Parafrankia discariae: one gene and its partner. The protein of the gene in region 2 binds, or shares a complex with, the protein of the main gene of each other region. Links are inferred from orthologs where the notes say so. Each region holds a gene or a part of one and is shown on either strand. Other genes may lie near its edges.

Evidence for each region.
Region 1: the proteins of groL (region 2) and metK are in contact, whole or in part, in a cryo-EM structure (PDB 8P4O), measured with the Escherichia coli proteins. The link is inferred for Parafrankia discariae from one-to-one orthologs.

Annotation. Positions count from the first base shown.
Region 1 is NZ_KB891218.1:32,073-35,826, forward strand. The notes cover bases 1-2,782. They hold metK (methionine adenosyltransferase), read left to right. Parts: upstream 1-684; coding sequence 685-1,881; downstream 1,882-2,782. Other genes in these bases: coaBC (bifunctional phosphopantothenoylcysteine decarboxylase/phosphopantothenate--cysteine ligase CoaBC), read left to right, coding at 1-642; B056_RS0116840 (primosomal protein N'), read left to right, coding at 2,053-2,782. Also shown: more of B056_RS0116840, read left to right, coding at 2,783-3,754. UniProt on the Escherichia coli protein: Catalyzes the formation of S-adenosylmethionine (AdoMet) from methionine and ATP.
Region 2 is NZ_KB891252.1:62,388-67,231, forward strand. Bases 1,213-4,112 are described here. They hold groL (chaperonin GroEL), read right to left. Parts: upstream 3,539-4,112; coding sequence 1,886-3,538; downstream 1,213-1,885. Other genes in these bases: B056_RS41145 (WhiB family transcriptional regulator), read left to right, coding at 1,213-1,404; groES (co-chaperone GroES), read right to left, coding at 3,664-3,972; B056_RS0127630 (hypothetical protein), read right to left, coding at 4,097-4,112. Also shown: B056_RS0127615 (DUF5319 domain-containing protein), read left to right, coding at 119-535; more of B056_RS41145, read left to right, coding at 1,072-1,212; more of B056_RS0127630, read right to left, coding at 4,113-4,372; B056_RS0127635 (MarR family winged helix-turn-helix transcriptional regulator), read right to left, coding at 4,424-4,844.

The sequences.
Region 1 (3,754 bases), on a different replicon or contig from region 2:
GTGCGCTTCCTCGGCAACGCCTCCAGCGGGCGGCAGGGGTACGCCCTAGCCCGCGCGGCGGTGGCCCGCGGCGCGGCGGTCACCGTCGTGGCCGCCAACGTCGCCCTGCCCGACGTGGCCGGCGCGACCACGGTGCCGGTGGGCTCGGCGGCCCAGTTGCGCGACGCGGTGCACGCCGCCGCCCCGCGCGCCGACGTCGTGATCATGTCGGCGGCGGTCGCCGACTTCCGGCCCGCCACCGAGCACAAATACAAGATCAAGAAGGAGTCGGCGGCGCCGGACGCCATCGAGCTGATCCGTAACCCGGACGTTCTGGCCGAGCTTGTCGCGAACCGCCGGCCCGGTCAGGTGCTGGTCGGGTTCGCGGCCGAGACGGGCGGACCCGACGCCGGGGTCCTCGACCTCGCCCGGGCGAAGCTCGCCCGCAAGCCGGTGGACCTGCTGGTGGTGAACCGGGTCGGGTCCGGGCTGGGATTCGAGGTGGAGCAGAACAGTGCCGTCCTCCTCGACGGCTCGGGCGGAGCGGCGGAGATCCCGCTGACCAGCAAGGATCTTCTCGCCCACCAGGTTCTCGACCGGATTGTCGGCGCACTGCGCGATCGAACCCGGCCGGTGCGAGTACCCCTGAGCGAACCTCGGTAAACTGCGTCGGTATCAGTCCTGATCTCCCCAGGGGGTAGTCCAGTGGCGACGCGCCTTTTCACGTCCGAGTCCGTCACGGAAGGACACCCGGACAAGATCGCTGACCAGGTCAGCGACTCCATCCTCGATGCCATGCTCAAGGACGACCCGAAGAGCCGGGTCGCCGTCGAGACCATGATCACCACCGGCCAGGTGCACGTCGCCGGCGAGGTGACCACCAAGACCTACGTCGACATCGCCTCGGTGGTCCGCGAGCGGATCCTGGAGATCGGTTACGACTCCTCCAAGAAGGGCTTCGACGGCGCGTCCTGCGGCGTGAGCGTCTCGATCGGCTCGCAGTCGCCCGATATCGCGCAGGGCGTCGACACCGCGCACGAGGCCCGCGTCGAGGGCTCCACCGAGGACGACCTCGACCGTCAGGGCGCCGGTGACCAGGGCCTGATGTTCGGGTTCGCCTGCGACGAGACCCCCGAGCTCATGCCGCTGCCGATCGCCCTGGCGCACAGGCTCGCCCGGCGGCTGTCCGCCGTCCGCAAGGACGGCCAGGTCGGCTACCTGCGTCCGGACGGCAAGACCCAGGTCACCATCGAGTACGAGGACGGCAAGCCGGTCCGGCTGGACACGGTCGTCGTCTCCTCGCAGCACGCCGCCGACATCGACCTCGACACCCTGCTCGCGCCCGACGTCGCCGAGTACGTCGTGGAGCCGGAGCTCGCCCTCCTCGAGATCAGCACCGAGGGTCGCCGTCTGCTGGTGAACCCGACCGGCCGCTTCGAGATCGGTGGCCCCATGGGCGACGCCGGCCTCACCGGCCGCAAGATCATCGTTGACACCTACGGCGGGTACGCCCGGCATGGCGGCGGCGCCTTCTCGGGCAAGGACCCGTCCAAGGTCGACCGCTCGGCCGCCTACGCCATGCGCTGGGTCGCCAAGAACGTCGTGGCCGCGGGCCTGGCCAGCCGCTGTGAGGTCCAGGTCGCCTACGCGATCGGCAAGGCCCACCCGGTCGGTCTGTTCGTCGAGACCTTCGGCACGGGCAAGGTGCCGGACTCGCAGATCCAGGACGCCGTCACCCAGGTCTTCGACCTCCGCCCGGCCGCGATCGTGCGGGACCTCGACCTGCTGCGCCCGATCTACGCGCAGACCGCCGCCTACGGGCACTTCGGCCGTCCCGAGCTGGACTTCACCTGGGAGGCGACCTCCCGGGCCGACGCGCTCTCGGCCGCCGTCAAGGGCTGACGTCACCTGATCCGCCCGCAGGGGCGGAGTCGACCCCGGTGTGGGTCGGCTCCGCCCCTGCGCCTTTTCCGGACGATCTGCTCTGCCGGACGATCTGCTCTGCCGGGCGGGCGGCGGCGCGCGGGTGCCGGGGAGGCCGATCCTGTCCGCCGCGACTGGTACGAATGCGGCATGGACGACGAGAGCGCGGTGATTCCGGGCCTTGCCGGCGCTGGGGCCGGTGTCGGCGCTGGCGTCGGCGTGGCCGCGGGCTCCCGTTCAGCGAGGCCGGGGGCGACCGCGGCGAAGTCGGGAACTGCCGCGGCGCGGGCGGCGACCGTCGCGGCGAAGCCGGGCGGCTCCGAGAAGCCCGGCGCGGTGGTCCCGGCTGACGAGCTGCCGATCGCCCGGGTCGTGGTCGACACCCCGCTCGTCCACCTCGACCGCCCGTTCGACTACCTCGTACCGGCCGCCATGGCCGGTACCGCGGTGCCCGGCTCGCGGGTGCGCGTCCGCTTCGGCGGGCGCCTGGTGGACGGGTTCGTCCTCGAGCGGTCCGAGCGGTCCGAGCACCCCGGGCGCCTCGCGCCGCTGGCCCGGTCGGTGTCGGCGGAACCGGTGCTCTCCGGGCCGGTCGCCCGCCTCGCCCGCGCCGTCGCCGACAGGTACGCCGGGACGATGGCCGACGTGCTGCGCCTGGCCGTCCCGCCGCGTCACGCCCGCGCCGAGGCGGAGCCGGCCGTCACCGCGCCCGGGGATGCTTCCGGCACTGGCGCCGCCGCGGTTTCTGCCCCGGACGCTGCGCCGGCCGTCACGGAGTGGTCGAGCTACCCCGACGGCCCCGACTTCCTGGCCGCGCTGTCCGGCGGGCACTCACCGAGGGCGATCTGGTGGGCGCCGCCGGGGCCCTCCTGGCCAGCCATGATCGCCGCGGCGGTCGCGGCCACGGTCGCCTCCGGGCGGGGCGCGCTCATCGTCGTTCCCGATCACCGGGACGCCGACCGCGTCGCCGCGGCGTTGACGCCTGCCGCGTCCGGGCCTGGGCCTGGGGCGGTGGGGGGAGGCGTACCGGCCGTGCTGCGGGCCGATCTCGGCCCGGCGGAGCGGTACCGGCGCTTCCTGGCGGTCCGCCGCGGGCAGACGCGGGTGGTCGTGGGGACCCGTGCCGCGGTGTTCGCGCCCGTCGCCGACCTCGGCCTGCTCGTCGTCTGGGACGACGGGGACGACCTGCACTCCGAACTCCGGGCGCCCTACCCCCACACGCGCGACGTGGCGGTCCTGCGGGCCCGGGAGGAGGGCTGCGCGGTGCTGGTCGGTGGGTTCTCCCCGTCGGTGGACGCCGAGGCCCTGGCCCGGGTGGGCTGGGCCGGCCGGCTGGCGACCGGCCGGGACGCCGCGCGGCGGCTCGCGCCCCGGGTGGAGGCGGTCGGCTCCGACTTCGAGGCGTCCATCGATCCGGCCGCGCGGGCGGCCCGGCTGCCCTCGCTCGCCGTGCGCGCCGCGCGCGCCGCGCTGGCCGGCGGCGCGCCGGTGCTGGTCCAGGTACCGCGGCGTGGATACCACCCGTCCATCGCGTGCGCGGACTGCCGCCGGCCGGCCCGATGTCGGAACTGCTCGGGCCCGCTGGGCCGGTCCGCCGCCGGGGCCGCACTGGCCTGCCGCTGGTGCGGCCGTCCGGTGCCGCGCCCCGCCGGCCATCCGCCGGTGGCCGGGCGGGAGCCCGTCCCGGGGCGGGCCGCGGTTTCCGCCGCCGGCGTGATGTCCGGCCGCGCGGTGTCCGGCCGTTCCGCGGTGTCCGGAGACTCCGCGGTGTCCGGGGGCGGCCCGGGTGGATGGCGGTGCGCGGGCTGCGGTGGGGCACGCCTGCGGGCGTCGGTGACCGGCGACCGCCGCA
Region 2 (4,844 bases):
CCCGGCACGAAGGGAAGCCGTCCAGGCTGGGACAGATTGGGGCATGCTGGAGCGAATGCCCCGCACGTCAGTGCCGGACTCGGTATCGGGACCACTAAGCTTGGGCCACGAGCGTAGCGTGTTCCTCGTGAGCAACGAGCCCCTCGACCCCTTCGCGGGCGACCCCGAGGACCCGGCGGCCGAGCTCGCGCAGCTCGACTCCGCCGAGGATCTGGAACTACTCGAACCGCTGTCCCTACGCGAGCGGGAAGAGATCCTCGCCGAGCTGGGTGACCTCGACGTCTTCCGGACCCTGCTCGAACCACGTGGCTACCGGGGTCTCGTCGTCGACTGCGAGGGGTGCGCCGAGCCGCACTACTTCGACTGGGACCTGCTGGCCGGCAACCTACGGCACCTCCTCGACGAGGGCCGCACACGGGTGCACGAGCCAGCCTTCGCCCCGGATCCAGCGTGCTACGTGAGCTGGGAGTACGCCCGCGGCTTCGCCGACGGCGTGTACGAGGCCTCAGCCGCCTCCGAGGCCGACACCCGCTGACCGACACCCGCTGACCGACCGGCTTCCCCGGCCGGCGCGATCCCGGCCCGGCCGACCCGGGCCGGCCTCCTCTGCCCGCCCGCGGCTCCGGCGACCGACGTCGGGGCCCGCACGGGGCGTGGCGGTCCCCCCGCCGTACGTACACCCGTGGCGACCGTGCGGGGAAACTCGATGTCGGTTCGTGTGACCCGCACCGGCGGCGGGTAGGCGAGGGACTGTCGGCGGGGCGCGCACCACCCGTGACCGGCGGTGATCCGCACGCGTCGACACCGGCGGTCGGACGTCCACGGTTCCATCTGGTCGCGCCGTCCCGCCCGCTGTCTGCGCGAGTCTGCGCCGGTAGCGCGGTCCGTCAGCGGTGGGTGATCCACGGCGTCCCAGCCTCTCGGTGAACCTACCGGGCGGCAGGGACCTCGCCGCGGAGGCGGCGCCGGTCGACCGGGTGAAATTTCAAGATCTCCAGTCGATGGCGAGCGGCTACGGTGACCGGGTAGTCGCGGCGCCAGCCGCTCAGGTCGAAAGGGGGGGTCAGACCGATGACCGACGTCCGACGACTTCCAGGCCCCGGCGCGGAGAAGTGGGAGTGGCAGCTCCACGGCGCCTGTCGAGGTGAGAGTACCGAGCTGTTCTTCCATCCCGAGGGCGAACGCGGCCCAGCCAGAGCCGCGCGGGAAGCGGCGGCGAAGGCGATCTGCGCACGCTGCCCGGTAATCCGGGCGTGCGGGGAACATGCCCTCGCCGCCCGGGAACCGTACGGCGTGTGGGGCGGAATGAGCGAGTCCGAGCGGGAGGCGGTCCTCACCGGGCGCACCCGCAGGGGCGCCGCCCGCCACGCACCCGCCCGGCCGGGGCTCGCTCCGGCCTGCTGAAGCCGGCCACCGGATACGAAGATCCCCGGCCCCGTACTCCCTCTCTCGGGACGTACGGGCCCGGGGATCTTTTCGTCTGCCCGGCTCGTCGTCTGCCCGGCTCGCCTGCATGACGAGGACGTCGGCGACCGCGGCCCGGCTGGCCACGATCATGTGCCCGCGGCCACCCCGCGGCCACCCCGAGGCGGCGCCGGTGCGCTCACGGGTTCCCCGTCGGCATGCCGTCGGCACCCCTTCCGCGTCCAGGCCGATTCGCGCCGCCATATGCGGGCGTGTCTCCCCATCCCCGGCGACCACCCGCGACGGGTGAGCGCCCCACGGTCGCTGTCGGATCCCTGACCTCGAGTGGCGCCCCGCGCTCCGGGAAGGCCCCGGACACCCGGGCAGCCCGGGACACCCGGGAGGCCCCGGACGCGACGAGGCCCGGTCGGTCCGCGGACCGACCGGGCCTCACCTGTCGACGATCAGATCACTCGACGGCTCAGAAACCCGGGCCGTGCGAGTGGCCGTGGCCGTGGCCCCCGTGGTCGTGACCGTGGCCGTGACCGGCCTCCGCCGGCTCCTCGGGCTTCTCCGCCACCAGGCTCTCGGTGGTGATGAGCAGCGCGGCGATGGAGGCCGCGTTCGCCACCGCGGACCGGGTGACCTTCACCGGGTCGACCACACCGGCCGCGACCAGGTCGACGTACTCGCCGGTGGCCGCGTTGAAGCCCCGACCGACCTCGCCCTCGCGGACCTTGGACACGATCACAGCGCCCTCGAGCCCGGCGTTGCGCGCGATCCAGGTGAGCGGGGCGTCGAGCGCGGCACGCACGACGCGCACCCCGGACCGCTCGTCCCCGGTCAGGCCGAGGTCACCGTCGAGGACCTTGGCCGCGTGCACGAGCGCGCTGCCGCCGCCCGCCACGATGCCCTCCTCGACTGCGGCCCGGGTCGCCGACACGGCGTCCTCGAGACGGTGCTTCTTCTCCTTGAGCTCGACCTCGGTGGCGGCGCCGACGCGGATGACCGCGACCCCGCCGGCCAGCTTGGCCAGCCGCTCCTGGAGCTTCTCGCGGTCCCAGTCCGAGTCGGAGAGCTCGATCTCCGCCTTCATCTGCCGGACCCGCTCGCCGACGGCGTCGGCGTCACCGGCACCGTCGACGATCGTGGTGAGGTCCTTGTCGACGACGATCCGCCGCGCCCGGCCGAGCTCGGCGAGCGTGATCGAGTCGAGCTTGAGGCCCACCTCGGTGGCGACGACCTGGCCACCGGTCAGGACCGCGAGGTCCTGCAGCATCGCCTTGCGGCGGTCACCGAAACCGGGAGCCTTCACCGCGACGACCGTGAAGGTCTTGCGCACCGCGTTGACGACCAGGGTCGACAGCGCCTCGCCCTCGACGTCCTCGGCGATGATCAGCAGCGGCTTACGCTCCTGCACGACCTGCTCGAGGATCGGCAGGATGTCGTTCAGCGCGCTGATCTTGCCAGGGTGCAGCAGCACGTAGGCGTCCTCGAGGACGGCCTCCATGCTTTCCTGGTCGGTCACGAAGTACGGCGAGATGTAGCCCTTGTCGAACTGCATCCCCTCGGTGAGCTCGAGGTCCAGACCCATGGTCTGGCTCTCCTCGATGGTGATCACACCGTCCTTGCCGATCTTGTCCATCGCCTCGGCGATGAGCTCGCCGACCTGGGCGTCCTGCGCCGAGATCGCGGCGACCTGCGCGATGGTCTCCTTCGAGCCGATCTCGATCGCGGCTTCCAGCAGCGCCGCCGAGACGGCGGCGACCGCCGCCTCGATACCGATCTTGAGCGACAGCGGAGCCGCGCCGGCGGTCACCTGCCGCAGACCCTGGCGCACCATCTCCTGGGCCAGCACCGTGGCCGTCGTCGTCCCGTCGCCGGCGACGTCGTTGGTCTTGGTGGCGACCTCCTTGGCGAGCTGCGCCCCCAGGTTCTGGTAGGGGTCGTCCAGCTCCACCTCACGCGCGATCGTCACACCGTCGTTGGTGATCGTCGGCGCGCCGTACGACTTGCTGATGACGACGTTGCGGCCACGCGGGCCGATCGTCACCTTGACCGCGTCCGCGAGGGCGTTCACGCCCCGCTCGAGCGACCGGCGGGCGTCCTCGTTGAACGTGAGAATCTTCGGCATACCTGTGTGTCCTCCCGACACCGCTGCCGGCGGGAACAAGAAGGGCGCGCCCCACCGCGGCCCCCCGGCGGAAACCAGGGGACCACCGGTGGGACACGCCCTGCCTGCTACTACCGGCGTCCGGTCTACTTCTCGATGATCGCGAGGACGTCCCGGGCGGAGAGCACCAGGTACTCCTCGCCGGCGTACTTGACCTCGGTGCCGCCGTACTTGCTGTAGAGCACCACGTCGCCGACCTTGACGTCGAGCGGGACGCGCTTGCCGTCCTCGAACCGACCCGGGCCGACGGCAAGGACGGTGCCCTCCTGGGGCTTCTCCTTGGCGGTGTCCGGAATCACAATGCCGGACGCGGTGGTCGTCTCGGCGTCCGAGGGCTGGACGACGATCCGGTCCTCGAGCGGCTTGATTGCAACCTTGGTGGCGGTCGTCACGATCGACCTCCCCCTTCCTTCGCTGGATGAGAGAGCGACCCTGGCGGCCTGCCGTCGCGGGTGAACAGGCGCCTGTCGCTGGCACTCTCAAGTGCCGAGTGCCAACCTAGCACCCGCACCACCCACGTCAACCAAGAAGGTCGGATCTGTCAAGACGGTTCGGCGCGCGCTCGAACTGCCAGGCATGCGCGGATCCCGCGATTAGCCCATTCGGGGGGTCCGGGAGCGGCGGGCCGTCGGGGTCCCCCGCGGGCGCTTCGGCGCCGAGGTGCAGGAGGACCACGACGAGACCCGCCGACACCCCGCGGCCGAGATAGATCTCGCCCGCCCGCCCGCGCACCGCCGATCGGACCCAGCGTTCCAGCTCCGCGACCTGGCCGGGGGCGGCCTTCGCCTCCCACATCCAGGTGACCGTCACCGCGGCCCGACCAACCCGGTCACCCGACCAACCCGATCAGCAGCCCGGCGCGGCACGGCCGACACCGGGGTTACCGGGGGCGTCGGGGCCGGCACAACCGGCGGTGGTGTCGCGCATCTCGGCCTCGGCCGCGGCGCACGCGGCGGCACCCCTGGTCGGATCCATCGCGACCAGGTGGGCCGCGACGAGCCGGGCCAGCCCGATGAAGACCGCGCGGTCCGCGGGCGCCAGCGGCGCCAGGACGTGGTCGTCGACGGTCCGCAGCCGCAGCCGCACCCGCTCGTGCTCCTGGACTCCCCGCTCGGTGGCGATGATCATTCTCGCCCGGCGGTCCGCCGGGTCCGGGCGGCGCTCGACCAGGCCGGCACGCTCCATCTCGTCGACCAGCCGGACCATCACGGTCCGGTCGATGGAGAAGCGGCGGGCGACCTCGATCTGGTTGTGCGCCGTTCCCTCG